Regions from separate parts of the Streptomyces sp. TG1A-8 genome, predicted to be linked through region 2. Evidence: riboswitches for the same ligand, from Rfam matches in the RefSeq annotation. Region 2 holds a riboswitch; each other region holds the start of a gene.
The links. A riboswitch is a leader RNA that binds a small molecule or an ion and turns the genes downstream of it on or off. The one in region 2 is predicted to bind cyclic di-AMP.
Positions count from the first base shown of each region.

Region 1: linked by a shared signal. The riboswitch ahead of QQY24_RS12175 (C40 family peptidase) and the one ahead of QQY24_RS12945 (transglycosylase SLT domain-containing protein) in region 2 are both predicted to bind cyclic di-AMP.
Region 3: linked by a shared signal. The riboswitch ahead of QQY24_RS17005 (M23 family metallopeptidase) and the one ahead of QQY24_RS12945 (transglycosylase SLT domain-containing protein) in region 2 are both predicted to bind cyclic di-AMP.

Region 1 is NZ_JASTLB010000001.1:2,869,399-2,879,389, reverse strand. Features, by position in the region: gene QQY24_RS12205 (PspC domain-containing protein) at 1-190, opposite strand, end outside; gene QQY24_RS12200 (ATP-binding protein) at 403-1,695, shown strand; gene QQY24_RS12195 (response regulator transcription factor) at 1,692-2,438, shown strand; gene QQY24_RS12190 (NlpC/P60 family protein) at 2,458-3,516, opposite strand; gene QQY24_RS12185 (hypothetical protein) at 3,926-4,279, shown strand; gene QQY24_RS12180 (hypothetical protein) at 4,257-5,261, opposite strand; gene QQY24_RS12175 (C40 family peptidase) at 5,361-6,278, opposite strand; cyclic di-AMP (ydaO/yuaA leader) riboswitch at 6,287-6,457, opposite strand; partial or broken gene pcrA (DNA helicase PcrA) at 6,718-9,197, shown strand; gene QQY24_RS12165 (M23 family metallopeptidase) at 9,257-9,991, opposite strand, start outside.
Region 2 is NZ_JASTLB010000001.1:3,019,482-3,029,472, forward strand. Features, by position in the region: gene QQY24_RS12935 (DUF2092 domain-containing protein) at 1-1,020, opposite strand, end outside; partial or broken gene QQY24_RS12940 (polyprenyl synthetase family protein) at 1,270-2,279, opposite strand; cyclic di-AMP (ydaO/yuaA leader) riboswitch at 2,794-2,976, shown strand; gene QQY24_RS12945 (transglycosylase SLT domain-containing protein) at 2,980-3,468, shown strand; gene QQY24_RS12950 (HAD family hydrolase) at 3,502-4,314, opposite strand; gene fahA (fumarylacetoacetase) at 4,652-5,869, shown strand; gene QQY24_RS12960 (M56 family metallopeptidase) at 6,140-7,078, shown strand; gene recQ (DNA helicase RecQ) at 7,164-9,173, opposite strand; gene nuoN (NADH-quinone oxidoreductase subunit NuoN) at 9,376-9,991, opposite strand, start outside.
Region 3 is NZ_JASTLB010000001.1:3,896,883-3,906,873, reverse strand. Features, by position in the region: gene QQY24_RS17035 (asparagine synthase-related protein) at 1-243, opposite strand, end outside; gene QQY24_RS17030 (MFS transporter) at 992-2,416, shown strand; gene lhgO (L-2-hydroxyglutarate oxidase) at 2,505-3,722, shown strand; gene trmB (tRNA (guanosine(46)-N7)-methyltransferase TrmB) at 3,860-4,702, shown strand; gene QQY24_RS17015 (PrsW family intramembrane metalloprotease) at 4,754-6,109, shown strand; gene QQY24_RS17010 (aldo/keto reductase) at 6,130-7,077, opposite strand; gene QQY24_RS17005 (M23 family metallopeptidase) at 7,256-8,287, opposite strand; cyclic di-AMP (ydaO/yuaA leader) riboswitch at 8,295-8,463, opposite strand; gene QQY24_RS17000 (PP2C family protein-serine/threonine phosphatase) at 8,746-9,942, opposite strand.

The sequences.
Region 1 (9,991 bases), 150 kb from region 2:
CGGGGTCCTGCTCCCCTTCCGCGCGCCCCGCCCACCGCTCCTTCGTGCCGGGGCCGGCTGCCCCCGCCGTTCCCGCCGCTCCCGTTCCCCCCGCCGCGGCGGACGCGGCATCCGTCGGTCCGGTGCCCGGGGCCGGGCTCGGGCCGGAGCCGGGTCCCGGACCCGTCGCGGCGTGCTCGTGATCCGTCATGTGTCCATGGTGGCGGCCCGGCCACCGCGGCGGCAGTCGGAACGACCCTGGGCGAACCCTGAAATCGGCCCTGAGACAGCGGCGGGGAGGTGTTCGACGGGGAGCCTGTGCGGCGGTCGGCCCCCGCTCCCGCCGGGCCGGCACGGAGATCAGGGGCGTCTAGGGGGCCGACCCTGATGCCCCGCCCCCACGACCGTGTGACCATCGTTGGCATGCCGGAAGCCGCAGCACCGACCCTCGACGACCAGCGGCCGCCGCGCAAGCTCTACCGCAGCGGCGACGGCCGCTGGCTCGGCGGAGTGGCGCGGGGCCTCGCCGGGCACCTCGGTCTGCCCGTGGTCTGGGTGCGGCTCGCGTTCGCCGGCCTGTTCATGGCCAACGGCCTCGGCGCCCTGCTGTACGCGGCCTTCTGGTTCTTCGTGCCCCTCGGTGTCGGCGGTGTCGGCGACCACAGGCCGTCCTCGCTGGTGGGCACCGAAACCGCGCCGGACGGCCGCCGCAGACTCGTGGCCCGCAAGCCGGACAAGGGCCAGATGCTCGCCCTGCTCCTCATGGTCGTCGTGTCCATGGTGTTCGTGGGCAGCGTCAACCCGGGCGGCGCTGCCAAGGCGTACCTGCTGCCCGCCGTCCTCGTCGCGGCCGGTGTCGCCCTGGTCTGGCGCCAAGCGGACAACGCCCGCCGGGCCCGCTGGGTCGAGGTCGGCAGCAGGCGCCGCACCCTCACCCTGCTGCGGGCGGGCGTCGGCGTCCTGCTCGTCACGGCCGGCGTCTCCGCCATCTTCGTCATGGAGGGCTCGGCCGCCCACCTGGGCGCCGTCCTCCAGGCCGCGCTCGCCGTCCTCGTCGGCGTCACCCTGCTCGCCGGCCCCTACCTGGTCCGGATGACCCAGGACCTGTCCGAGGAGCGCCTGATGCGCATCCGCGCCCAGGAACGCGCCGAGGTCGCCGCCCACGTCCACGACTCCGTGCTGCACACCCTCACCCTGATCCAGCGCAACGCCGACAACGCGAACGAGGTGCGCCGCCTGGCCCGGGCCCAGGAGCGCGACCTGCGCACCTGGCTCTACAAGCCGGAGGGCACCGGCAAGGACGAGGCCGACGAGCCGGACACGGTCGCCGAGGCGGTGCGCCGCAACGCCGCCGAGGTGGAGGACAAGCACGGTGTGCCCATCGAGGTCGTCGTGGTCGGCGACTGCCCGCTCGACGAGAGGACCGCGGCGCAGATGCAGGCCGCGCGCGAAGCGATGGTGAACGCCGCCAAGTACGGTGGCCAGGGCGGCGCCGTACAGGTCTACGCCGAGGTCGAGGGAAGGACGGTCTTCGTGTCCGTCCGCGACCGCGGCCCGGGCTTCGACCCCGACTCGATACCCGCCGACCGCATGGGCGTCAGAGAATCGATCATCGGCCGGATGGAGCGCAACGGCGGCACGGCCCGCCTGCGGGCGGTGCCGGACGGGGGCACGGAGGTCGAACTGGAGATGGAGAGGGCGGAGAGGACGTCATGAGCGACGCGACCGAGGCGAACGGCACTGCGGCGCCGGCGGAGGCGGCCGGGTCCGGACCCACCGCCGGTGACGGCGCGGGTGGGCGCCATGTGCGCGTGGTGCTCGTCGACGACCACCGCATGTTCCGCACCGGCGTCCAGGCCGAGATCGGGCAGACCGCGCAGACCGGCGTCGAGGTGGTCGGCGAGGCCGCGGACGTCGACCAGGCGGTCACGGTCATCACCGCGACCCGCCCCGAGGTGGTCCTCCTCGACGTCCACCTGCCGGGCGGCGGCGGGGTCGAGGTCCTGCGCAGGTGCGCCGCGTTGACGACGGACGCCCAGCGGCCCGTGCGTTTCCTCGCGCTGTCCGTGTCCGACGCGGCGGAGGACGTGATCGGCGTGATCCGCGGCGGTGCCCGAGGCTACGTCACCAAGACCATCACCGGTGCCGACCTGGTCGACTCCGTCTTCCGGGTCCAGGAGGGGGACGCCGTCTTCTCCCCGCGCCTGGCCGGGTTCGTCCTGGACGCCTTCGCCTCCACCGACGCCCCGCCGGTCGACGAGGACCTGGACCGGCTCACCCAGCGCGAACGTGAGGTGCTGCGCCTGATCGCCCGTGGCTACGCCTACAAGGAGATCGCCAAGCAGCTGTACATCTCGGTGAAGACGGTCGAGTCCCACGTCTCGGCGGTCCTGCGCAAGCTGCAGCTGTCCAATCGCCACGAGCTGACCCGCTGGGCCACGGCCCGCCGGCTGGTCTGACAGGCCCGGGGGGCCACCCTCACACCACCCGCGTGGCTCCCGCGAACGGCAGCTCGTCGACCGGGGCCAGCCGCACCGGCGCCGACGGGTTCGGGGCGTGGATCATCCGGCCGTCGCCGACGTAGAGGCCGACGTGGCTGACGCCGGAATAGAAGAACACCAGGTCGCCCGGCCGCAGCCGGGAGCGGGGCACGCGGCGGCCCGCGTTGATCTGGGCGTAGGTGGTGCGGGGCAGGGAGATCCCGGCGGAGCGGTAGGCGGCCTGGACCAGGCCCGAGCAGTCGAAGGCGTCCGGGCCGGTCGCGCCCCACACGTAGGGGCTGCCGAGCTTCCGGTAGGCGTAGGCGACGGCCTCGGCGGCGCGGACCCCCAGGGCGGCGGACTCCGGCGGCGCCGGGGCGGGACGGGCGTCCGGGACCGAGCGCGAGGCGCGTCCCGGTACGGAGCCGCCGGTGACCCGGGCCCGCTGCGGGGGCGTGAGCCGGTCCAGCAGCCGGTGCGCCTCGGCGAGCTTGCCGGTGACGGTCTCCTTCCGCCGTTTCAACTCGGCCTGCCGCGACCGCAGCGAGGCCAGCTGGACGCGGGCGGCGCCGCGCAACTGCTCGATCTCCCGCAATCGTGCGCGCACCCGGGACACGGTCCCGGCCTGCCGGTCACCGGCCCGCTCCGCGAACGCGGCACCGTCGAGGTACCGGTCGGGATCGCTGGACAGCGCGAGCTGCCAGGCCGGGTCGATGCCGCCGTCGCGGTACTGCGCCGCGGCGAACGACCCCAGTGCGGCCCGGGCCGTGTTGAGCTCGTCCTGCTTGCGGGCGGTCTCGTCCCGCAGGGAGTCCAGCCGGTCCCGGGCCGCCCGCGCCTTCTCCCGGGCCCCGTCGTACTTCTCGGCGGCGGCCTCCGCCTCCCGGTACAACTGGTCCACCCGCGTCCTCACCTGTGCCGGCGTCAGCTGCGGCTCGGCGTGTCCCGTCCCGTCGAAACCCGTTGCGGTGGCCGCGCCCGCCAGGGCGATGGTCGCGGCCGTGCGGGCGGCGTGACCGCCGAGCAAGCGTTGCCGGGGTTTGCGGTGCGCTGCCACCTGGACCGTCACGTCCCTTCCGTAGGACTCGTAGGACCGAGCGGTCGGTGCGTCCGACGGCGGCCCGCACGGGGAGCGCGCCGGACACCTCCCGGCCGGGGAGACCGACGGCCGCCCCTGGTCAGGACGGTGATCAGGAGCCGGTCACCCGGGTGAGGACGCTAGGGCCAACGGTGACGGCTTGGTAACGCACTGTGCGGAACTGCCCATGACGGGCGGAGTCGTGACCGGCCGTGGTCGGTTCACCGATCTCCCATGACCGCCTTCACGCAGCGTGGTGATCGAAGTGGGGCAAGCGGGACGCGCGGGAGCCCTGGGGTGCTATGGAACACACGCGGGCGCGACCGGCGGGCGCCTCGGCCGGGCCCGGTGACGGGAAGCCGGGAGGCCCCTGATTAGGCTCCGGCCCATGGACGTACTCATCCATCTCTTCGTCGGCCTGCACATCATCGGCATCGCCGCGCTGCTCGGCGGTTTCCTCACCCAGATGAAGGCGATGGGCCGGGGCACGGCCCGCTTCGTCCCCGCCATGCTGCACGGCGCGTTCACCATGCTGGCCACCGGCGTGGTCCTGGTCGGTCTCAACGAGGCCGACGACCACCACGTCAACACCGTCAAGATCGGCCTCAAGCTGGCCCTGCTGATCGTCGTCCTGGGGCTGGTCTACGTGAAGCGCGACGAGGAGGACGTGGACAAGGGGCTCTTCGGGCTGGTCGGCCTGCTGACCACGGCGAACATCTTCATCGCCGTGCTGTGGACGTGACGCCCGGCGCCCCCCTGCCGCCCTGGCCGGCCCCCGCGCGGGCCGCGCGCACCGCGGCGACGACGGCCACCAGCCACGCCGCCACCGCCACCCACACCAGCGCCCGCCCCGGCCCCGTCAGCCAGGGCGCGTCCACGGCGGCCGCGACGGACAGCACCGCCGCCGCGGTCGCCCCCGTCGCGAACACCGTCGCCCACCGCCGCACGTCGTGGCGCAGCCGGGGCAGCGCCACCTCGGCGGCCAGCAGGACGAGGTAGCAGGCCAGGTCCAGGACGAGCAGCGTGATGGTCATGTCGCGCAGTGTGCCGCGGTCGTCGTCGTTCCACAGGGGCAGGCGCGCGCTGTCGGCCAGGAGCAGTTCGGCCCCCGCCAGCGCCGAGATGCCGAGCGCCCCGCCGGCGAACCAGTGGTCCCCGGCCCCGTGCAGCACCTGGCGCGGCTCGAAGCGCGTCAGGGCGAGGCCGTAGAACACCAGGCCCAGCCAGAACAGCGCCAGCGCGGCGTGCGCGAGCCACGCCAGTGCCTCGCTCGCGGCCAGGACGGCCGCCAGCACCGCGAGCCCCTGTGCGGCCACACAGCACAGGAACACCGTCCCGGGCATGCGCCGCCCCCGGTTCCGTGGGGCGAGCAGGAGCAGCACGGGCCAGAGCAGCGCCGCCAGCGCCAGCAGCGCCTCCGCCGGGGTCTGCCGGCCGAGCGCCGAGATCCGGGTGCCGAGCACCGCCGTGGCGGCGACGGCGGTGAGCGCACCCGGGCCGCGCGCCTGCGCCGCCCACCGGTGCCGCTGTCCCACCAGCCGTACGGCGAACCCGGCACCGAGCCCCGCCCAGACGACGCAGGCGACCCCCAGGAGGATCCGGGACGGCGTCTCGTCACCGCTCATGTGCAGGCCCACCGACACGATGCCGGTCGCCATCACCGCGGTCCCGGCCGCCGGCCGGCGCCGGGCCCACCACGCACGCAGACCTGAGATGCCGGGCATGCGCCCGATGGTAGGGAGCCGCGCGGTCCGTCCGGGGGAGGGCACGCGCGCGGGGGCCCGAACAGCGCACCGCGCGCGGGACGGCGGGCGCGGGACGGGTCAGGCCGGTCGCACGACGCTGTGGACGGGCGTTTCGCCGCCGTGGTGGACCGGTTCCTCGCAGACGTACGCGCCGGGCCCCGGTGCGTGGACCATCATGCCCCCGCCCAGGTAGAGACCGACGTGGTGCGCGCCGCCGAAGAAGACCAGGTCACCGGGTCGCGCCTCGGCGACCGTGACCGCCGTGCCCGCGCGGGCCTGGCCGGCCGCGGTGCGCGGCAGGGCCACGCCGGCGGCCTTCCAGGCGGCCTGGGTGAGGCCGGAGCAGTCGTAGGAACCGGGCCCGGCGGCACCCCAGACGTACGGTTTGCCGATCTGTGCGCGGGCGAAGGCGACGGCCTTGCCGGCCGGGAGGTCGGTCGGGAGGTCGGCCGGGGCGGCGGACGGCGTGATGCCGCGGGCGGACCGGCCCGGCGGCGGTGCCGTGCCCCGGGCCGCCTCCCGGGCGAGCAGTGCGCGCGCGGACGCCAGCTTTCGCTGGGCGGCGGCCTTGGCCGTCTTCGGACCGTTCGGCGCCTCGGCCGGCGCCACGACGGGTGTCGCACGGGTCCTGGCGGTCTCCTGGCGCCTGCGCACGGTCGAGGCCAGCCGGTCCATCACCCGGCTCTGGTCGAAGTAGTCCCGCGGGCCGTCCGGGAGCCGGACCCCCTCGCGCGGGACGTCGGCGCGCTCGCGCGGCCGGCCGGTCCGCGCCCCGGCCGCCTCCTGCGGTTCGGCCGCCGACTCGGCCCGCCGGTAGAAGTCCTCGATCTTCCTCTCGATCTCCTCCCGGCTCGGCCGGCCGTCGGGAGCGGGCGCCGCCTCGGCCGCGTGCGACAGCACGGCCACGGAGGTGAAGGCGGCGGTGGCCAGGGCGGGGCTGGTGCGGACGACTGCTCCGCGCGTCCCGCCGGGGCGCGGCTTGCGGTGCGACGCCAAGGGAGGCGACTCCTTCCATGTGCCGCCTACCGGGTTAGCTGTCGGGTTCGGGCGGGTGGTTCGGAAGGGTTGCCCTACGGCGTCGTCCCGGGTGGGAGTCGGCCGATTCACCCCAGGATCGGTGGGTCCCCGGCTCCGGTCGCCGCACAGGGGCGCACCGGACTCGGCGGAGGCCGCGCGGCCCGGCGACGTTCGCCGGAAGGGGTCGTGCGACCTGAGGGAAACTTAGCCAACTCGTGTGACTCCTGTGAAGGTTGGCGCACGAAATGTCCGATACATTTTCGTGACCTGTGAGCGGGCGGGCCTCCGCGACGGGACGCCCGCGCAGCGTGAGCGGCGGACCGGTGCGTGCCGAAGCGGTCATCGCCGCCCCGGGGGACCGGTCGTGCCCCCGGGGCGGCGACCGGTTGTCCGCGGGGCGCCCTAGACTCGGAGAGCGATGAGCAGCCTCTTTGACGACAGCTTCCTGGCGGACCTCCGAGCCCCTCGCGGGCACGAGGAGGAGCCCCCGCCGCCGCCCGAGGACGATCACGTTCCGGAGTCGCTTCCGGACGACCTGTTCGGCGGGAAGTTCGACGTGCCGCCGGAGCGGGACACCCACTACCGCGACGGCGCCCCGCGCCCCGCGATCGACGCCGCCGCCCTCCTGGAGGGGCTGAACGAGAACCAGCGCGCCGCGGTCGTCCACGCCGGCTCCCCCTGCTCATCGTCGCCGGCGCCGGCTCCGGCAAGACCCGCGTGCTCACCCACCGCATCGCCCACCTGCTCGCCGAGCGGCACGTGCACCCGGGCCAGGTCCTCGCGATCACCTTCACCAACAAGGCCGCGGGCGAGATGAAGGAGCGCGTCGAGCAGCTCGTCGGCCCGCGCGCGCACGCGATGTGGGTCATGACCTTCCACAGCGCGTGCGTGCGCATCCTGCGCCGGGAGTCCAGGAAGCTCGGGTTCACCTCCTCGTTCTCGATCTACGACGCCGCCGACAGCAAGCGCCTGATGGCCCTGGTCTGCCGCGACCTGGAGCTCGACCCCAAGCGCTACCCGCCCAAGTCCTTCAGCGCCAAGATCAGCAACCTGAAGAACGAGCTGATCGACGAGGAGGACTTCGCCGCCCGGGCCACCGACGGCTTCGAGAAGGCCCTCGCCCAGGCCTACGCGCTGTACCAGTCACGCCTGCGCGAGGCGAACGCGCTCGACTTCGACGACCTGATCATGACGACGGTCAACCTGCTGCGCGCCTTCCCGGACGTCGCCGAGCACTACCGCCGCCGCTTCCGGCACGTCCTGGTGGACGAGTACCAGGACACCAACCACGCCCAGTACGCACTCGTGCGCGAACTGGTCGGCACCGGCGAGCACGCCGGGGACGCCCCGCCCCACGCGGACGACCTCCCGCCCGCCGAGCTGTGCGTGGTCGGTGACGCGGACCAGTCGATCTACGCCTTCCGGGGCGCGACGATCCGTAACATCCTCCAGTTCGAGGAGGACTACCCGGACGCGACGACGATCCTGCTGGAGCAGAACTACCGCTCCACGCAGACCATCCTGTCCGCCGCCAACGCGGTCATCGAGCGCAACGAGTCCCGCCGCCCGAAGAACCTGTGGACCAACGCCGGCCAGGGCGCGCGCATCACCGGTTACGTGGCGGACACCGAGCACGACGAGGCGCAGTTCGTCGCGGACGAGATAGACCGCCTGGTCGACGCGGGCCGGGCCAAGGCCGGCGACGTCGCCGTCTTCTACCGCACCAACGCCCAGTCCCGCGTCTTCGAAGAGGTCTTCATCCGCGTCGGCCTGCCCTACAAGGTCGTCGGCGGCGTCCGCTTCTACGAGCGCAAGGAGGTCCGGGACGTCCTGGCCTACCTGCGCGTCCTCGCCAACCCCGAGGACTCGGTGCCGCTGCGCCGCATCCTCAACGTCCCCAAGCGGGGCATCGGCGAGCGCGCCGAGGCGATGGTCGACGCCCTCGCCCAGCGGGAGAGGATCAGCTTCCCGCAGGCGCTGAAGCGCGTGGACGAGGCGTACGGCATGGCCGCGCGGTCCACCAACGCGGTCAAGCGGTTCAACACGCTGATGGAGGACCTGCGTACGATCGTGGAGTCCGGCGCCGGACCCGCGACCGTCCTCGAAGCGGTGCTCGAACGCACCGGTTACCTGGCCGAACTGCAGGCCTCCACCGACCCGCAGGACGAGACCCGCATCGAGAACCTGCAGGAACTGGCGGCTGTGGCCCTGGAGTTCGAGCAGGAGCGCGGCGAGGGCGAGCAGGGGACGCTGGCCGACTTCCTGGAGCAGGTCGCCCTGGTCGCCGACTCCGACCAGATCCCGGACGAGGAGGACGGCAGCGGCGTCATCACGCTGATGACCCTGCACACCGCCAAGGGCCTGGAGTTCCCGGTCGTCTTCCTGACCGGCATGGAGGACGGCGTCTTCCCGCACATGCGGGCCCTCGGCCAGACCAAGGAACTGGAGGAGGAGCGGCGCCTGGCCTACGTCGGCATCACGCGCGCCCGGGAGCGGCTGTACCTCACGCGCTCCACGCTGCGCAGTGCCTGGGGCCAGCCGTCGTACAACCCGCCCTCCCGCTTCCTGGAGGAGATCCCGCCCGCCCATGTGGACTGGAAGCGGACGGGGGCGACCGCGCCGATGCCCTCCGGTCCCGCCGCCGGGGTCGCGGCCTCGCTGTCCTCGACCCGCTCCCGCTCCGCGGTCTCGGGCGCGTCCGGGTTCGCCACCCGGCGCGCGGGGGAGAAGCCGGTGGTCGCCCTGGCCGTCGGGGACCGCGTCACCCACGACCAGTTCGGACTCGGCACGGTCGTCGCGGTGAAGGGCACGGGTGCGAACGCGGAGGCGACGGTCGACTTCGGCGACGACAAGCCCAAGCGGCTGCTGCTGCGGTACGCGCCGGTGGAGAAGCTGTAGGCACGGGTGGGTCCCGCCGTCCGGGCGGGACCCCCACCCCACCCGGTGCGCGACGGGTCTCAGGAAGGATCCAGGCCGTGGCTGCGCAGCCAGGGCAGCGGGTCTATGGCCGATCCGCCCGCCGGGCGCACCTCGAAGTGCAGGTGCGGGCCCGTGGAGTTGCCGGAGTTGCCGGAGTAGGCGATCGGCTCGCCGGCCTTGACGATCGTCCCGGAGGGTACCCGGTAGTTGGACAGGTGGCAGTACCAGGTCTGCGTGCCGTCCTTCGCCGTCACGATCATCATGTTGCCGTAGGCGCTGTTCCACTTCGTGGTGACGGTGCCGTCGGTGGCGGCCATGACCGTGGTGCCGTAGGAGACCGGGAAGTCGATGCCCGTGTGCACGGACATCCAGTTCACCCCGGCCTGCCCGAAGTAGGCGCTGAGCCCGTGCTGCGCGACCGGCAGCGCGAACTTCGGTCGCAGCCGCTCCTTGAGCGCGGCCTCCGCGGCGGCCTTCTTCTTCTCCAGCTCCTGCTGCACCTCGAGGTCGATGCGTTCCTGCGTACGGCTGGCCCGGTCGGCGAAGTCGTCGGCGCCGGCGGAGAGCGTCCTGAGCTGGGTGTCCAACTGGCTGTTGGCCACGGACGGCTGCACCGCGTGCGCGTCCGACGCGGAGGCGGTGGTCTCCTGGGCGCCGTCGGTCAGGGCGCCGACGGAGGCGGCGGCGATTCCGGCGACCCCCATCACACAGGCCGAGGGCACGGCGATGGTCAGCAGCGCGGAGCGCTTGGGAGGCGTGCGGCGCCGGGACCG
Region 2 (9,991 bases):
GGGCAGGCCGCCCCCGGCACCGGTGTCGAAGGTGGCGACGGAGGTCCAGCCCTTGCCGAGGACGTCGAGCCCGTCCAGTCCCCCGACGAACTCCCCGCCGGACGCGGAGCCGCGCCCGGACGCCTTGCCGTCCGTGCCGTGCCCGCCCTCCCCCTCGGTGACCTTCGCGCCCCGGGGCGGGGTGAAGTCGAAGGTGGAGGCGGCCGGCCGGGCGAAGGAGACCTGGGTGAAGCCCGCGTCGAGCACGGCGGCGCCGCCGCCCGCCGGGGTCAGCGTGAACTTCAGCGGCAGGCCCGTCCTCGCGTCCACGGCGATGCTGATCGCGCCGACCGTGCTGCCGGACTGCCGGGGCTTGATCAGCAGCTTGTACGCGTCGCGTCCGGCGACGTGCGCGGTGCCGTCGACGGTCACGGACGTGGTGGCGTCGACCGACTTCAGCGCCTCGCCGGCGAAGTCCTCCGGGGTGGCCGGCGGCTCGGCGCCGCGCTTCGCGCCAAAGCCGGCGGCGGCGTGGTAGACCTCGTTGCTCTTGCTGTCGTAGCCCCACACGTCCTTGCCGTCGTGGACGAGGCTGTACTCGGCGCCGCGCTCCAGCAGCGAGACCTTCTGGCGGTCCGGGCCGTCGGCGGCCACGTGCAGGGTGTGCGTGCCGGAGGCCAGCTCGGTGAGCTTGGCCCGCGGGTCCGCAAAGGAGCCGTCGCCGCCCCGGGCCGCCCCGGAGGCCAGGCCGCTCCCCAGGCCGCCGAGGTCCGGCAGGCCGAGATCGGTGTCGATCTTCACCGTGCCGGACAGCCGCTGCACGTCCGACGCGGCGATCTTCCGGATCAGCTGCTGCGCGGTGATCGACGGCAGGTCGGGGTCGCCCGAGTCGGCGAGCGCCGGCACCAGGCCGATCGTGGCCGCCGCCACCCCCACCACCGCCACGGGGACGACGTACCGGGCGGCCCTGCGGCGTCCGGGGCGCAGGTCCTCGTCGTGCCGTGCGGTGCCCGTTGCGTCACCGGATTCGTACGGTGCCATGTGTTGCCCTACCTCCGTCGTCGGCGGCGGCTGCCCTCACTCTGGTCCACTTGAGCCGCCATTCTCACCCGAATCGGTGAGGAGTGGTGATTTCCGTGGTTTCCATCTCACCAAACCGGCCGTGAGAAAGCGTCAGACCTCGGAGCCAACTCCGCGTACGCCTGGGGTATGACACCCGGCGGCCGCGCCTCCCCCGACCCGTAGGGGTCGGGCGGGACGGCACCGTCCGGCCGGTGTCCGGGCGCTGGCTCAGCCGGCACGGTGGACCACCGCGTCGCACAGTTCGAGCAGCGCCGCCTTGGCGTCGCACTCCGGCAGCGGGGCCAGCGCGGACCGCGCCTCCTCCGCGTAGCGGACGGTGTCCCGGCGGGCCTGCTCCAGCGCGGGGTGGGCGCGCAGCGCGACCAGCGCCTCGGTGTGCCGGCCGTCGTCGCTGAGGTCGGAGTCGAGCAGTTCGCACAGGGCGAGGTCCTCGGGCAGCCCCAGCCGGGCCGCGCGTTCGCGCAGCCGGAGCACGGGCAGCGTCGGGATGCCCTCGCGCAGGTCGGTCCCGGGGGTCTTGCCGGACTCGTGCGAGTCGGAGGCGATGTCGAGGACGTCGTCCGCGAGCTGGAAGGCGACCCCGAGCCGTTCGCCGTACTGGGTGAGGACGTCGACGACCGTCTCGCGGGCGCCGGACATCATCGCGCCGAACCGGCACGACACCGCCACCAGGGAGCCGGTCTTGCCGCCGAGCACGTCCAGGTAGTGCTCGACCGGGTCACGGCCGTCCGAGGGGCCCGCGGTCTCCAGGATCTGCCCGGTGACCAGCCGCTCGAACGCCAGGGCCTGCACCCGCACGGCCTCGGGGCCGAGGTCGGCGAGGATCTGGGAGGCGCGGGCGAACAGGAAGTCCCCGGTGAGGACGGCGACGGAGTTGCCCCAGCGTGTGTTGGCGCTCTCCACGCCGCGCCGCACGGACGCCTCGTCCATGACGTCGTCGTGGTACAGGGTGGCCAGGTGGGTCAGCTCCACGACGACGGCGGACGGCACGACACCCGGCGCGTACGGGTCGCCGAACTGCGCGGCGAGCATCACGAGCAGTGGCCGGAACCGCTTCCCCCGGCCCGCACGAGGTGCTGCGCGGCCTCCGTGATGAACGGGACCTCGCTCTTGGTGGCCTCGAGCAGGCCTTCCTCGACAGCCGTCAATCCGGCCTGGACATCGGCTTCGAGGGCCTGGTCCCGCACGCTCAGCCCGAACGGCCCGACGACGGTCACGAGGGGTCTCCTGTCTGCTGGTGTCTGCTGGCGGTTACACGGTTTGTCGATAGGTCGCTGCCTTCACTCAACTCAGCGTATCCGGTCCCGTTTCGATCACCGATAGCGCCCACCGGTCCAGCCCGGGCGGTATCGGTCGTGACCGTTATATTTCCGATCGGGTGATATGAGGACATATCTTTCCGCCCTATTCCCCGCCCGTACGGAGGGGTCGGATCCGGCCAGTCCTTCCGTTCCGGTGGGCCGCAATCACAAATCACCCATATCCGATTTGGCATAATTCGCCATTTCGTGAAGTGGGTCACGTGCGGGCCGTGGCGCACCGATCGCCCCTCACGGCCCCTTCGCCTTGCCGCGACGGCCAGTTGGGGCACGGCGACCGCAAAGGATCAAGTGCCCCATATCCCCCGGACCGGTGTCGACCGGCATGTTCCGTGAATCCGGTGCTTGTTCCCGACATGTGCTCTCGCATACGTTCCCGCCCTGTCAGGCGGACGCCGAATCCTGCCGCGCCTGGCACCACCCGTCGAGAACCCATTCGTACGGCAGGAGCGGGGGACCCAGGCAAGCCGCCGGACCGGACGCACACGCCGTCCCGGGACGGCTCGGGGTGAAGCCGCGCGGCCACGGCCGCGCGGCCGGGCACCTCCCCGCCCGAACCCGACAGCTCACCTCGCAGGCGACGGAGAGGAACATCCCCATGTCTGCTGCCCCCCGGTACCGCCGCGTCCGCACCAACCGCCTCGTCCGCCGGATCGCCGTCCTCGGCGCCGGTGCCGCCGTCCTCACGCTCCCGCTCGTCGGCGCGGCCGACGCCTCCGCGGCCACCACCACGGCCGCCGCGGCCGCCACCACCCCCGCCGGGTACCCGAACAACCTCGACGGCTGGATCCGCGAGTCGCTCGCGATCATGGCCCAGCGCGGCATCCCGGGCACCTACAACGGCATCTACCGCAACGTCATGCGCGAGTCCTCGGGCAACCCGCTCGCCGTCAACGGCTGGGACTCCAACGCCGCCGCGGGCACCCCGTCCAAGGGACTGCTGCAGGTCATCGACCCGACCTTCGCCGCCTACCACGTGCCCGGCACCGCGTTCGACCCCTACGACCCGGTCGCCAACATCACCGCGGCCTGCAACTACGCGGCCGCGCGCTACGGGTCGATCGACAACGTGTACGGCGCGTACTGACCGGCGCCCCCGGCGGGCCCGCCGCCGTCCCGGTCAACCGGCCGGGAACAGCCTCTCGAGGACGACGGCGACGCCGTCGTCCTCGTTCGAGGCGGTGACCTCGTCCGCGACGGCCTTCAGCTCGGGATGGGCGCCGGCCATGGCCACGCCGTACCCGGCCCAGCCGAACATGGGGATGTCGTTGGGCATGTCCCCGAAGGCGAGGGCCCGCCCGGCGGCGACGCCCAGGTGGTCCGCCGCCAGCGCCAGGCCGGTCGCCTTGGTGACACCGCTCGGCTGCAGCTCCACGGTCCCCGGCCCCGACATGGTGACCGTCGCCAGCGGACCCACCGCCGAGCGGGCGGCCGCCGCCAGCTCGTCGTCGGTCAGCGCGGGGTGGCGCAGCAACACCTTGCTGATGGGCTCGCGCCACAGGTCCTCGCGCCGGCCGACCCGGACGGCGGGCAGGGCCGGGTGGGGCATCAGGTACCCGGGTTCGATCAGGGTGCGCCCCTCCACGCCGTCCTGGTCGACGGCCGCGTACACCTGGCCCACCTCGGCCTCGATCTTGCCGAGCGCGGTCTCGGCCGACTCCCGGTCCAGCCCGACCGACCACAGCAGACGGCCGGCGCCGGCGTCGTAGACCTGCGCCCCCTGCGCGCACACCGCGAGCCCCGTGCAGCCGAGGTCGGCCAGCAGGGGCCGCACCCGGGGGGCCGGGCGGCCCGTCACCACCAGGTGCCGGGCGCCGGCCCGCGCCGCCCGCGCGAGCGCGGCCAGCGACCGGTCGGAGACCGTGTCGTCGCCGCGCAGCAGCGTCCCGTCCAGGTCGGTGGCGATCAGGGTGAATGCGGGAAGTGCGGCCATGATCAGAGAATACGGACGCGCCGCCCCGCCGACTCATCCCGCGGCACGCGCCGGATCCCGGCGGCGGCCCCCGCACCGCGGGCCGGGACCCGGCGGCGGCCCCGGCCGTGCCCTCGCACGTCCTCGCACGCTTCCGCACGCCCTCGCACGTCCTCCAAGGACGCCGGCCGGAACGGGCGCCCGGGCAGGGCCGCTCGGGGGCGTCGCGGACCCCGTGGACATCGCCCGCTCACCCCGGACGGCACTGCGTGGGACGTGCGGCACACCCGTAACGTGTGGCGCAACCACATGGAACGCAGTGCCATGCATGGCCCGGATGAGAGTGAGGCAGCACCCCATGCCCCCCTTCGACGTCCCCGAGGGCGACCCCTTCGGTCCGCACAACCTCCCCTACGGCGTGTTCTCGCCCGCCGGCAACACCGGGCGCAGGGTCGGCGTCCGGCTCGGCAACCACGTCCTGGACGCGGGCGCCGCGGCCGCCGCACTCGGCTCGCCGTACGCCTCCCTGCTCGCCCGGCCCACCCTCACCCGGCTGCTGGCCGCCGGCCGCACGGCCTGGTCGGACGTGCGGCGCGCCCTGACCGCGTGGGTCACGGTGCCCGCGCACCGCGAGACCATCGAGCCACTCTTCCACCCGCTGTCGCAGGTCACCCTGCACCTGCCGTTCGAGGTGGCCGACTACGTCGACTTCTACGCCTCCGAGAACCACGCCCGCAACGTCGGCCGGATCTTCCGTCCGCACGCCGAGGACTCGCTGACCCCGAACTGGAAGCACCTGCCGATCGGCTACCACGGGCGCGCCGGCACGGTGGTGGTGTCCGGCACGGACGTCATACGGCCGTCCGGGCAGCGCAAGGGCCCGGACGACCCGGCGCCCGTCTTCGGCCCGTCGGTCCGGCTGGACATCGAGGCCGAGGTCGGCTTCGTGGTGGGCGTGCCCTCCGCGCCGGGCAGGCCGGTCGCCCTCGGCGACTTCGAGGAGCACGTCTTCGGGCTCTGCCTGCTGAACGACTGGTCGGCGCGGGACATCCAGTCCTGGGAGTACGTCCCCCTCGGCCCGTTCCTCGGCAAGTCCTTCGCCACGTCGGTGTCGGCGTGGATCACCCCGCTGGACGCGCTGGAGCACGCGCGCGTGGCGCCTCCCGAGCGCACCCACCCGCTGCTGCCCTACCTGGACGACTCGGCCCCCGGGATCGAACCCGGCGGCTACGACCTGCGGATCTCCGTCGTGCTCAACGGCCACGTGGTGTCCGAGCCGCCGTTCGCCACCATGTACTGGACCGCCGCCCAGCAGCTCGCCCACATGACGGTGAACGGGGCGTCGCTGCGCACCGGCGACCTGTACGGCTCGGGCACGGTGAGCGGTCCGGCGGAGCACCAGCGCGGCTCGCTGCTGGAGCTGACCTGGAACGGCCGGGAACCGCTCGGCCTCCCGGGCGGCGAACGGACCTTCCTGGAGGACGGCGACGTCGTGACCCTGTCGGCCTGGGCCCCGGGGCCGGACGGCGGCCGGGTCGGCCTCGGGGAGGTCACCGGGCGCATCGTGGCCGGCTGAGCCGGCGCCCGCCGGCCGCCGGGGCGAACCCACCGCCGCGGCAGGGCGGTCGGCGGCACGGACACGGACACCGGGGCGGCACCGCGCACCGGGGCGGGCGCACCCGCGGGACGGCGCCGGACGCGCCGGGAAGGAGCGGCCGGATCCGTGCCGGCACCTGACTCGCGCCGCCCGTCCGCGTCATACTGACGGGGAACACGCACCACCCGATGCGCCCCGGCGCATGTTCCGGCACCCGCACCCCTTTCCGACAGGAACCGGAGCCCCGGCATGACCGTCTGCCTGCTCCTGCTGAGCGTCGTCGCCCTGACGGCCGCCGTACCGGCGCCGCGCGCGCTGACCCGGGCCGCCTGGCCCGAGCGGGACCCCGTGGTGGCGTTGTGGGTGTGGCAGTGCCTGGTCGCCACGGTGCTGCTGTGCTGTCTGACCGCGCTGGTCCTGGGCGCGGCGGCCGTCTTCCACACCGTCCGCGACCGCGTGTTCGCTCCCGCGCCGCCGGCCGTCACCGCCGCGTACGACCTCTCGGCCGCCCCGCTCTGGTCCGTCGCCCTCACCCTGCTGCTGGCCGGCGGGGCGGCCTGGACGACGGCGATGCTCGCCCGGGAACTCGCCGAGGCCCGCCGGCACCGCGGCCGGGCCCGGGCGCACCTGCGCGAGCGCGCCCCCGACCTGCCCGCGGGCCTGCCCCCGGCGCGCGGCCCCATGCTGGTGCTGGAGGACGACTACCCCGACGCGTGGTGGATGCCGGGCCACCCGCCCCAGCTGGTCGTCACCACGGGTGCCCTGCAGCGCCTGACCGGACACCAGTTGGACGCCGTGCTCACCCACGAGCGCGGCCACGCCCGCGCCCACCACGACTGGCTGCTGCACCTGTCCACGGCGCTCGCCACGGGCTTCCCGCGCGTCCCGCTGTTCGCCCACTTCTGCGACCAGACGCACCGCCTGGTCGAGCTGGCCGCCGACGACACCGCGTCCCGCCGCTGCGGCCACGTCACCACCGCCCTCGCCCTGATCGAGCTGAACCAGCACCGCGGTGTCCTGTCCTGCGCGTCCAGCCGCCGCCTCCTCGGCGAACGCGTGGACCGCCTGCTGGAGCCGCCCCCGCGGCTGCTGCGCCGGCACCGGGCGCTGACGACGACGGTGGCCGCGCTGGTCCCGCTGCTTCCGTTGCTGATCACCTTCGCCCCGGGGCTGACGGCGCTCTCCTGACCGCCGGGGAACGGCGCGGCGCCCGCGCCGGAAGCCCCCCGCGGGACCCGCACCCCGGTCCCCGCGCCCCGCGGCGCCGCCCGTCCTACGTCCAGTCGTCCGGCTCGGGCTCCTCGGCCTGCTCGGGCCGGTCGTCCTCCGGGGAACCGCCGCCCGCGCCGGCCAGGGAGCCGTCGGGGGCGGGGCCGGCGCCGGCCAGGGAGTCGAGCACCGCGAGCACCCCTTCCCCGTAGGTCGCCAGCTTCTTCTCGCCGACTCCGCCGATCGTGCCCAGTTCCCGCACCGACCCGGGCCGGCGGGCGACGATCTCCCGCAGCGTGGCGTCGTGGAAGATGACGTACGCCGGGACGCCCTGCTCCCGGGCCTGCTCGGCGCGCCAGGCGCGCAGGGCCTCGAAGACCGGGAGCAGTTCCTCGGGCAGCTCGACCGCGGCGGCCTTGGCCCTGCGCTCGCCCCGGCCCGCGGCGGCACCCGCACCCGGCCGGGAGGTGGCCGGCTTCTTGGGCTCCTTGCGCAGCGGCACCTCCCGCTCCCGCCGCAGCACCGCGCCGCTCGCCTCGGTGAGCGTCAGCGTGCCGTACTCCCCCTCCACCGCGAGCAGTCCCTGGGCCAGCAGCTGCCGGATGACGCCGCGCCACTCGCCCTCCGTGAGGTCCTGGCCGATACCGAAGACGGACAGCTGGTCGTGGTCGAACTGGATCACCTTGCCGGTGCGCTTGCCGAGCAGGATGTCGACGATCTGCACGGCGCCGAACTTCTGCCCGCGCTCCCGCTGCAGCCGCACCACCGTCGACAGCACCTTCTGCGCCGCGACCGTGCCGTCCCACGTCTCGGGCGGGGTGAGGCAGGTGTCGCAGTTGCCGCACCCCGCGGCGGGGGGCTCCTGACCGAAGTAGGCCAGGAGCTGGCCGCGCCGGCACCGGGCGGTCTCGCACAGGGCGAGCATCGCGTCCAGGTGGGCGGCGGCCCGGCGGCGGAACGCCTCGTCGCCCTCGCCGGACTGGATCAGCTTGCGCTGCTGGATGACGTCGTTCAGGCCGTACGCCATCCAGGCGGTGGAGGGCAGCCCGTCCCGGCCCGCCCGTCCCGTCTCCTGGTAGTAGCCCTCGATCGACTTGGGCAGGTCCAGGTGGGCGACGAAGCGCACGTCCGGCTTGTCGATGCCCATGCCGAAGGCGATGGTCGCCACCACGACCAGGCCGTCCTCGCGCAGGAACCGGGCCTGGTGGGCGGCGCGGGCGCCCGCGTCCAGCCCCGCGTGGTACGGCACCGCCTCGATGCCGTTGGCACTGAGGAACTCCGCCGTCCGGTCCACCGAGTTGCGGGAGAGGCAGTACACGATGCCGGCGTCGCCCGCGTGCTCCTCCCGCAGGAAGGCGAGGAGCTGCTTCTTCGGGTCGGCCTTGGGCACGATCCGGTACTGGATGTTCGGCCGGTCGAAGCTGGCCACGAAGTGGCGGGCCGCCGGCATGTGCAGCCGCTGGGTGATCTCCTCGTGGGTGGCGCGGGTGGCCGTCGCCGTGAGCGCGATGCGCGGCACGTCCGGCCAGCGCTCGCCGAGCAGGGACAGGGCCAGGTAGTCGGGGCGGAAGTCGTGGCCCCACTGGGACACGCAGTGCGCCTCGTCGATGGCGAAGACGGAGATCTTGCCGCGGGAGAGCAGGTCCAGCGTGGCCTCCACGCGCAGTCGCTCCGGGGCCAGGTAGAGCAGGTCCAGCTCGCCCGAGAGGAACTCGGCCTCGACCGTGCGCCGCTGGTCGAAGTCCTGCGTGGAGTTGATGAAGCCGGCCCGCACGCCGAGGGCGCGCAGGGCGTCGACCTGGTCCTGCATCAGCGCGATCAGCGGTGAGACCACCACGCCCGTGCCGGGCCTGACGAGGGCCGGGATCTGGTAGCACAGCGACTTGCCGCCACCGGTGGGCATGAGGACGAGGGCGTCGCCGCCCGCCACCACGTGCTCGACGACCGCTTCCTGCTCACCGCGGAAGGAGTCGTACCCGAAGACCCGGTGCAGCGTGGCCAGTGCCTCGCTCTCCTCCGCGTCCGGCCTCTCGGTCACCCCTGGCATCTCGCTGATCCCGCCTGTCGCGCCCATCGTCCTGTCCCCCGGGTCCGGTCCCCCGTGCGTCGTCCCTCGACCACTGCGTCCACGATAGGCGCCCGCGCCGACAGCGCCGGAAGTTGTCCACAGCCGCGGGTGCGCTCCTCCCGCCGGCGCGCCGGCGGTGCCCGGCCCGCGCGGACGGCCCCGGCTCCTCGCGGGGAGGAACCGGGGCCGCGCGCCCGTGCCGGACGCCTCAGCGCACGAACACCCCCGCCTGGTTCGCCAGGTCCAGGAAGTACTGCGGTGCCACACCGAGCACCAGCGTGACCGCCACGCCCACGCCGATCGCCACCGTCGTCAGCGGCGAGGGCACGGCCACGGTCGGGCCGTCCGGCTTCGGCTCGCTGAAGAACATCAGCACGATCACGCGGATGTAGAAGAACGCCGCGATCGCCGAGGAGAGCACACCGACCACGACCAGCGGGGTCGCGCCGCCGTCCGCCGCCGCCTTGAACACGGCGAACTTCCCCGCGAACCCGGAGGTCAGCGGGATGCCGGCGAAGGCCAGCAGGAACACCGCGAACACGGCCGCCACCAGTGGCGACCGGCGGCCGAGCCCGGCCCACTTGGACAGGTGGGTCGCCTCACCGCCCGCGTCGCGCACCAGCGTGACCACCGCGAACGCGCCGATCGTCACGAACGAGTACCCGGCGAGGTAGAAGAGCACGGAGGACACGCCGTCCTTCGACGTGGCGATGACACCGGCGAGGATGAAGCCGGCGTGCGCGATGGACGAGTACGCCAGCAGCCGCTTGATGTCGGTCTGGGTGATGGCCACGATCGCGCCGCCCAGCATGGTGACGATCGCC
Region 3 (9,991 bases), 880 kb from region 2:
CCGCAGGTCCTCGTCGGAGGCACCGCAGGTGCCGAGGACGGCGATCCGGTTCTGCGTGTCGGCCACCACCACGCGGACCTCGTCCGGCCGCCAGTCGCCGACGGCCCACAGCGGGTCGGGGTCGCCCCACAGGAGCTGGGAGCCGACCGGTTGCAGCGTCTCGCCGTCGGGACCGGTGGCACCGGCGGAACCCAGCCCGGTGATGCCCGCGGCGGCGCTGCTCCACCCCACCAACCACCGCATCGACGCCTCCACAGACCGTGGACAAACCAGTGCACCGCATGAACCGGTCCCCATGCTGCCATGAAGAGCGGGCCGCCGAGGGACGGCGGCGCCGCGTTCGACCGGGGGAAGGGCCGGGCGGTGGGCGGTGGAACGCCCTTGCGGCACGACGGAGATGTGATCTCCGCGCGGCTTTCCCGCGGCATCGGCGCGCTGTCGGGGCGATGTCGGTGCGATACGAATGCGCCCCCGATTTGCGCCCCAAAAACTCCCTTCGCTCCCTCAACTCCCGTGATGGAGGAGGGAATCACTGGCCTGAGACAGCGACTGCTTTCGGCCAAATCAGCGCGGCGTCAGCGGATTCGAGCACGCTCCGTACAGGCCTGCGGAAGGCGCGGCGACGCGGACACGCGCGCGGTCCGGGAGGCGGGCAGCGCCTCCCGGACCGGTCCGCCACCCGCGGGGATGAAGGCGGCGGTGTCCCCCAGCCCGCTGGATCCAGTACAGCGGGCCGACCCACGCAGGAGCCATGGAACCGCTCCCCTCCCTGGCCGGAGAAGAGCGCACGGGCGGGCGCACGGCCACACGGCCGGGGGCACGACGCGACGGCGTGTGCACGGTGCGTACAGGCCCGCGCCTCCGCACGGACCACAATCCCGCCATCCGGAACAATGCCCCTTAACGCTTGGGATGCGGCGAACTACGCTGGGTTTACGAATGCCGCACGGTTATGCCAGCGCGGCAGCCGTCTGTGTCGAGGGGTGGCGCAATGTCCAGGGAGCAACGCGGGCCGAACGAAAAACTCGGCGCCGTTCTCGCCCTCGCGGGAATCAGCAACGCAGGACTCGCCCGGCGCGTCAACGACCTTGGCGCCCAACGCGGGTTGACACTTCGCTACGACAAGACGTCGGTGGCGCGCTGGGTGTCGAAGGGGATGGTGCCGCAGGGAGCGGCGCCGCACCTCATCGCCGCCGCCATCGGCCAGAAGCTCGGCCGCCCGGTGCCGCTCCACGAGATCGGCCTGGCGGACGCGGATCCCGCCCCCGAAGTGGGTCTCGCCTTCCCCAGGGACGTCGCGCAGGCGGTGAAGTCGGCCACCGAGCTGTACCGGCTCGACCTCGCCGGCCGCCGGGCCGGCTCCGGCGGCATCTGGCAGTCGCTCGCCGGGTCGTTCGCGGTCAGCGCGTACGCGACGCCCGCCTCACGCTGGCTGATAACCCCCGCCGACAGTTCGGTCGCGCGCGAGGGGACCCCCGCCGAGGGTTCCGGCGCACCGCTCAAAGTCGGCCACAGCGACGTGCGGAAGCTGCGGGAGGCCGCCGAGGACGCCAGGCGCTGGGACTCCAAGTACGGGGGCGGCGACTGGCGTTCGTCGATGGTGCCGGAGTGCCTGCGGGTGGAGGCGGCGCCGCTGCTGCTCGGCTGCTACTCCGACGAGGTGGGCCGCGCCCTGTTCGGCGCGAGCGCCGAACTGACCCGGCTGGCCGGCTGGATGGCCTTCGACACCGGCCAGCAGGAGGCCGCCCAGCGGTACTACATCCAGGCGCTGCGCCTGGCCCGCGCCGCCGCGGACGTCCCCCTCGGGGGTTACGTGCTGGCCTCCATGTCGCTGCAGGCGACCTACCGGGGCTTCGGCGACGAGGGCGTGGACCTCGCGCAGGCCGCCGTGGAACGCAACCGGGGACTGGCCACCGCCCGCACCATGAGCTTCTTCCGGCTGGTCGAGGCGCGGGCGCACGCGCGCGCGGGGGACGCGCAGGCGGCGGGCGCCGCCCTGAAGGCCGCCGAGGCGTGGCTCGAGCGCTCGCGGGAGGGCGACAGCGACCCGTCGTGGCTCGGTTTCTACGGCTACGACCGGTTCGCGGCCGACGCGGCCGAGTGCTACCGCGACCTGAAGGCACCGCGCCAGGTGCGGCGGTTCACCGAGCAGGCCCTCTCCAGGCCGACGGAGGAGTTCGTGCGGTCGCACGGACTGCGCCTGGTGGTCTCCGCGGTCGCCGAACTGGAGTCGGGGAACCTGGACGCGGCCTGCGAGCAGGGGGTGCGCGCCGTGGAGGTGGCCGGGCGCATCTCCTCGGCGCGGACCACCGAGTACGTCAGGGACCTGCTGCACCGGCTGGAGCCGTACGGGGACGAGCCGCAGGTGGTGGAGTTGCGGGAGCGGGCCCGGCCCCTGCTGATGGCTCCGGCCTAGACACCGTCGGCCGCACCCGTTCCGGTGCCGTACCCGCCCCTGCGTTTGAACGCGTTGTCAGTGGCGCAGTGCACTATCGAGACGGGAGGTGGTGCACGTGCGGGCGGGCGGGTACGACTGCGATGTGCTCGTGGTCGGTGGGGGGATCGTCGGGCTGTCCACGGCGTACGCGATCACGCGTGCCGCTCCCGGGACGCGGGTGACCGTGCTGGAGAAGGAACCGGGGCCGGCCCGGCACCAGACGGGGCGCAACAGCGGGGTCGTGCACAGCGGGATCTACTACCGGCCCGGCTCCCTCAAGGCGCGGTACGCGGTGCGGGGCGCCGCCGAGATGCAGAAGTTCTGCACCGAGTACGGCATCGCGCACGCCGTCACCGGCAAACTGATCGTCGCCACCGAGCGGGCGGAGCTGCCGCGGCTGCACGCGCTCGTGCAGCGCGGCCGGGAGAACGGGATCCCGGTGCGCGAGCTGGGATCCGCGCAGATCGCCGAGTACGAGCCGGAGGTGCGGGGGCTGGCCGCGATACACGTCGGCACCACCGGCGTGTGCGACTTCGTCGCCGTCGCACGGCAGCTCGCGCGGGCCTCGGGCGCGGACATCCGGTACGGGGCCCGGGTCGTCCGGGTGGACCGGCGGCCGGAGCGCGGAGTGGCCGTGCTGACCGCGGGCGGGGACGTCGTGCGCGGGCGCGTGCTGGTCAACTGCGCCGGGCTGCACTGCGACGAGGTGGCGCGGCTGACCGGTGACGAACCGGGCGTGCGGATCGTGCCGTTCCGCGGGGAGTACTACGAGCTGGCGCGGCCCGAGCTGGTGCGGGGGCTGGTGTACCCGGTGCCGGACCCGGCCTTCCCGTTCCTCGGGGTGCACCTGACCAGGGGCATCGACGGGGGCGTGCACATCGGGCCCAACGCGGTGCCGGCGCTGGCCCGGGAGGGGTACGGCTGGGGGGTCGTACGGCCCCGGGAGCTGGCCGCGACGGCGGCGTGGCCGGGATCGTGGGCGATCGCCCGGCGGCACTGGCGGTACGGGGCGGGGGAGCTGCGGCGGTCGGTGTCCAAGGGGGCGTTCCTGGCGGCGGTGCGCAGACTGCTGCCCGCGGTGCGGGAGGGGGACCTGGTGCGGGCCCCCGCCGGGGTGCGGGCACAGGCGGTGCTGCGGGACGGGACGCTGGTGGACGACTTCCTGATCCGGGAGGGGGAGCGGGCCGTGCACGTGCTGAACGCGCCCTCCCCCGCGGCCACCGCGTCCCTGCCCATCGGCAGGGAGATCGGGCGCCGGGCACTGGCCCTGCTCGGCCCCTCGTGAGGGGCCCCCGCGCGGCGGGACGGACCCCGGGGCACCGCGGCCTTCGGCCCGCGGGACCCGTGCGGGCCCGCGGGCGCGGTCCCGTCCCGCCCGGCCCGGTCGGCCGCGGGTGGCGGGCGCCGTAAAATCGGGGCACTGTGTCTGACTCCCTCGATCTCCCCGACGCCCCCCGGTCCGCCTCCGGCGGGCCGTCGTCCCCGCACGCCCCCGGTGTGTCCGTCCGGCACGGCCGGGACAGGGGGGAACCGCGGTTCCCGGACGGGCCCAGGGCCGATCCGGCCGGGTCGCACTTCGAGCGGCGGATCCGGAGCTTCCAGCCGCGGCGCAGCCGGGTGACGGCCGGGCAGGCCGAGGCGCTGCAGCGGCTGTGGCCCCTGTGGGGGCTGGACATCGACGGGCAGCGGGTCATCGACCTCGCGGAGCTGTTCGGCAACGACGGGCCCGTCGTCCTGGAGATCGGCTTCGGGATGGGCGAGGCCACCGCGCAGATGGCCGCAGAGGACCCCGGCACCAACATCCTGGCCGTGGACGTGCACACCCCCGGCCAGGGGAACCTGCTGAACCTCGCCCACCGCGACGGGCTGTCCAACATCCGCGTGGGCAACGGCGACGCGATCATCCTGCTCAGGGAGATGCTCGCCCCCGGCTCCCTCGACGGCCTGCGCGTCTACTTCCCCGACCCCTGGCCCAAGAAGCGGCACCACAAGCGGCGGTTGATCCAGCCCGAGTTCCTCACCCTGGCCGCCACCCGGCTGAAGCCCGGCGCGATCGTGCACTGCGCGACCGACTGGGAGCCGTACGCCGAGCAGATGCTGGACGTGCTGACCGCGCACCCGGACTTCGAGAACACCCGGGCCGACGGCGGATTCGCGCCGCGCCCCGCCTTCCGGCCGCTGACCCGCTTCGAGGGGCAGGGACTGGACAAGGGACACGTCGTCAACGACCTGCTCTTCCGGCGCGTACCGCACCGCGACCGGTAGCGGCCGACAACGGCCGCCCCCCCTCGTCCGGTCACCGTTAGGGTCGGTGCCGTGGCCACCAGTCCTCCGTACCCGACGTACCCGACGTACCCGACGTACCCGACGTACCCGCCCGGCTCCGGTGGCGGAGCACTGCGACACCCGCACTGGTGGCAGCGCCCCTGGGCGCGCTACGGCGCCCTGATCACGCTGCTGGCGCTGTCCGGGCTGGTGATCCTGGCGCTGGTGCGCCGGCAGACCGGCACCGAGGGCTTCCTCGTCGGCCTCGGCCTGGCCGTGCTGCCCGTGCCGTGGCTGCTGGCCGCCTTCCGGTGGCTGGACCGGGTCGAGCCGGGCCCCTGGCGCAACCTGGTCTTCGCGTTCGCCTGGGGCGCCTGCGCGGCGGCGCTGGTGGCCATCGTCGCCAACAGCTTCGCCACCCGGTGGATAGCCACCGCGACCGCCGACCCGGCCGGCGCCGACACCCTCGGCGCGACCGTCATAGCGCCCGTCGTGGAGGAGTCCGCCAAGGCCGCCGCCGTGCTGCTGGTCTTCCTCTTCCGCAGGCGGGACTTCACCGGCATCGTGGACGGCGTGGTGATAGCCGGGGTCACCGCCACCGGGTTCGCGTTCACCGAGAACATCCTCTACCTGGGCACGGCCTTCGGCACCGACCAGCTCACCGGCGACCGCGGCATCGCCTCCGTCACCGCCGCCACCTTCTTCGTGCGCATCGTGATGTCCCCGTTTGCGCACCCGCTGTTCACCGTGCTCACCGGCATCGGCTTCGGCGTCGCCGCGCAGTCCGCAGAGCGGCAGCACGCCCGGCGCGCCCTGGTCCCGCTCGGCGGGCTGCTGCTCGCGATGGGCACGCACGCCCTCTGGAACGGCTCCTCGGCCCTGGGCCGGTTCGGGTTCTTCGCCGTCTACGCCGCCTTCATGGTGCCCGCGTTCGGCTTGCTGACCTGGCTGGCCGTCTGGACCCGGCAGCGGGAACTGCGGACCGTGCGGGAGGAGCTGCCGGCGTACGCGCACGCCGGGTGGCTGGGGCCGGCCGAACCGTTCGCCCTGGGGTCGATGCGGGCGCGCCGGATGGCCCGGGAGTACGCCGGGCACCACTTCGGGGGCCGGCCGGCGGCGCGCGACGTGGCGCGGTACGAGGCGTGCGCCACCTCGCTGGCGTTCCTGCGGCACCGGGCGCGAAAGGGGCGGGCCGGCGGCGACTTCGCCGTACGGGAGCGGGAACTGCTGGCGGAACTGTGGGGGCGGAGGGCGGCGGCCCGGCCGTCGCTGGAGTACGCGGCCCGGGCCTCCGCCCCGGTGCCCCCGCCCACGGCGTACTGGACGCCGTACGGGTACCCGGCGGTGCCGTACGGGTACCCGGCGGTGCCGTACGGGCACCCCGCCTACAACCCGTACAAGTCCTAGCGGGCCGGGGGCGGGAAGGGCTACGCCGACGCCTCGGTCAGCCTGCGCAGGTCCTCCTCCGGCAGGGTCAGGCCGGTCATGCCCAGCAGGGCGGGGAGCTGGTCGACCGTCCGGGCCGAGGCGATGGGGGCCGCGACCGTGGGCTGGGCCGCGAGCCAGGCGAGGGCGACCGCGGCCACCGGGGCCCCGTGGGCGGTGGCGATCTCGTCCAGGGCCGTGAGGACGTTCCGGCCGCGCTCGGAGCCGAGGTACTGGGCGGCCCGGCCGGCACGGGCGCTGTCGACCGTGGCGCCGGGGCGGTACTTGCCGGTGAGGAAGCCGGACGCGAGGGCGAAGTACGGAACCGAGGCGAGGCCCTCCCGGGCCGCGAGGTCCCGCAGGGGGCCCTCGTAGGTGTCGCGGGAGACCAGGTTGTAGTGGGGCTGGAGGGCGACGTAGCGGGCGAGGCCCTCGCGGTCGGAGAGGTCGAGGGAGGCCCGCAGGCGCTCGGGGCTGATGTTGGAGGCGGCGATGTGCCGGACCTTGCCCGCCCGCACCAGCTCGTCGAGGGCGCCGATGATCTCCTCGACCGGCACCTCGGGCTGGTCGAAGTGGGTGTAGTAGAGGTCGATGTAGTCGGTGTCCAGGCGGCGCAGGGAGGCGTCGGCGGCGGCCTTGATGTTCGCGGCGGACAGGCCCCGGTACCGGGGGTGCTGGCTGACCTTGGTCGCGATGACGACGTCGGAGCGGTTGCCGCGGGCCCTGACCCACCTGCCGATGATGGTCTCGGACTCGCCGCCCCGGTTGCCCTCGATCCACGCCGAATAGGAGTCGGCGGTGTCGACGAAGTTGCCGCCGGCGGCCGCGTAGGCGTCGAGGACGGCGAAGGAGGTCTCCTCGTCGGCGGTCCAGCCGAAGACGTTGCCGCCGAGGGCGAGCGGGAAGACCTCGAGGTCGGAGGAGCCGAGTTTGCGCAGAGGAACAGTCATGCCTCTGTTCAACGATCGTCCGCCGGCCGCGCATTCCGGTCCCGGCGCGAACGGTGTGCGGACGCGACCGGCGGCCCTGACGACGGGGGTGCCGTCGGGACCGCCGGGGGCCCGCGGGTGCACCCGGGGAAGGGCCCGCCCGCTCCTCAGGGCTCACGGGCCCGCCGGACGGGGCTCGTCAGGGGGTGAGGCCCTTGCCGCGCAGCCACGCCATCGGGTCGATGCCGGTGGCCTGGCCACCGGGGTGGACCTCCAGGTGCAGGTGCGGGCCGGTGACGTTGCCGGTGGCGCCGACGCGGCCGATGACGTCACCGGTGCCGACCTTCTGGCCGACGGAGACGCTGATCGAGGACTGGTGGCAGAACCACAGCTCCGTGCCGTCGTCCAGGGTCAGGATGGTCCGGTAACCGTAGGAGCCGGCCCAGCCGGCCTCGGTGACGGTGCCGCCGTGGACGGCCTTGATGAGCGTGCCGGTGGGGGCGGCGAAGTCGAGGCCGGTGTGGTAGCCGGAGGACCACATCGAGCCGGCCTGGCCGAAGGTCGAGGTGATCGTGTACGACGAGGTGGGCAGCGTGTACCGCTTGGCCAGCTCGGCCAGGCGCGCCTGCTCGGCCTTCTTCTCGGCGGCGGCCTCCGCCTTCTCCTTGGCCGCGGCGGCCTGGGAGGCGGCTTCCTTCTCCGCCTCGGCGGCCGCGTCCGCGGTCTGCTTCTGGACGGCGGCGACGGCGGCCGCGGTGGCCTTGTCGTTCGCCGCGCTCTGCTGCCGCTCGGCCTGGGCCATGATCCGGTTGCGCAGGGCCTCCCCCGCGTCGGAGGTGCCCTGGCCGTCGGCGGCGGAGGCGGTGCCGACGCCGCCGAGCGTGTCCGCGGCGGGCGCGTCGGAGGAGTCGTCGCCGAACAGGGAGCCGACCGAGGGCAGGTCCGGCAGGGAGATGGACACCGGCGGCTTGCCGGTGCTGGCGCTGGCCATGCCGCCGGCGCCGACGGCGGCGATCACGCCGACGCCGAGGACGGTGGAGCTGCGGGCGAGTCCGCCGCCGCGCTGCTTGGCCACGCGGTGCCGGCCGCGTACCGGGCGGACGGAGTCCTCGGTGGGGTTCCACTCCTCCCACGGCCCCTCGTCGGCGCGGTACTCGCCGTGGCCGAAGGCCGCGGACTCGTGCGGAGCCGGCGGGTACGGGGTTTGGGGGGCAGGCCGGTTGGACGCCACGCGGGCGTGCTCCTTTCCTTCCTCCGCCTACCGGGTTAGCTGACGGGTTCGGAGCAGGAAGGTCTCCTACGCGCGTATACCTGTCGTGGACTCGACGAGTTCACGACGGCATCCGCGTGATTCACCCCAAGGTGGTGGTTCCCCGGTTCCCTCGCGGGATTCGGCGCGTGCGCGCGGAGCCGTCTCTTGTGACGGCTGGGACGACCGCGCTGCGTTATCGAACGTTAATAGACCCTGCCGCCAGATTCCAAGCCGTTCGGCCCACTCGTTGACGTTTCCGGGGTGGACGTACGCGCCAGGAAGGGAGGAAGGCGGGCGAGTCGACCACCGTTCAGGAGTCCCGGCGGTTTTGACGGTTACTCAGATGTGATGCGCACGGCTGCCGAACGGTCACAGGGCGTGACGATCCTCCGTGCGGCCGTGCGGCCGTGGCCGTCGTACGGCCGGGCGCCGTGCGGTCAGGGCCGTCGTACGGCGAGGAGCGCCATGTCGTCCGTCATGCCGCCCGCGGAGTGCCGGCGCACCTCGGCGGCGAGCCGGCCGAGGAGGGCGCCCGGGTCGGGGAAGACGCGGCCCGCGAGCCGCAGCTCGGGGTCGTAGAACCGGCCGCGGGCGTCCCGCGCCTCGGACAGGCCGTCGGTGTACAGCAGCAGGGTGGCGCCGCGCGGGAAGCCGGCCTCCACCGCACGGTCGGGCCACCGGCCCAGGTCGCCCATGCCGAGCGGCAGCGCGGGCTCGGGCACGGTCAGGCTGCGCAGGGTGCCGTCGGCGTGCAGCAGCAGGGGCGGCGGGTGGCCGCGGCTCACGATGCGGACGCTCGCCCCGCCGTGCGGGAGTTCGGCGAGGACGGCGGTGGTGAAGCCCTCGAAGGCGTCGGTCCCCTGCCGTCGGGCGCCCTCTCGGGCCAGCGCCCGCTCCAGCCGTTCGGCCACCGCCGCCAGCGAGGGCTCCTGCTCGGCGGCCTCCCGGAAGGCCCCGATCACCACGGCGACGACCGCGACCGCGCCCATGCCCTTGCCGCGCACGTCACCGACGATGAGCCGCACGCCGTGCGGGCTGTCCTGGACCGCGTACAGGTCGCCGCCGATGGAGGCGTCCGCCTGCGCCGCCTCGTAGCGGGCCGCGACGTCGAAGCCGCCGATCCGGGCCGCGGGTTCGGGCAGTACGGCCCGCTGGGCGGCCTCGGCGATCTCGCGGGCGGAGGCGAGCCGGCGGTCGCCCCGGCGCACGACGCGGTTGATGGCGGCGGCCAGCACGGCGACCGTGGCCACGGTGACGACCCCGGTGGCCGCGCCGGCGTCCGCGCGCGGGCCGGCGTGGGCGTGCACGGCGGCGGTGATGGCCAGGGCGGCCAGGCCCGTGAGGACCGTGGCGCGCAGGGAGGACAGCGGCGCGGCGACCAGGGGGGCGGCCGTGAGGGAGGGGACCGCGACGAAGCCGCGCGGGACGAGGAGGGCGGACAGGATCCCGCCGGCGATCAGCAGCGCGGGCAGGGCGCGGGCCAGGGCGCGCGGGGACGGGCGGCGGCGGCGGGGAGGACGGCCGGTGTCCGGCGGGACGGGCGAGGGCCCGGCGTGCGGACCGGGACCGGGGTCGCCGGGCAGCCCGTCACCGGCCCTGGCGTACCGGCTCTCGTCCACCTCACCAGGGCGCACCGCTCGTCTCCCGTGTCCTCGACGTGGCTCCAGCGTGGCGGGGGCGGGG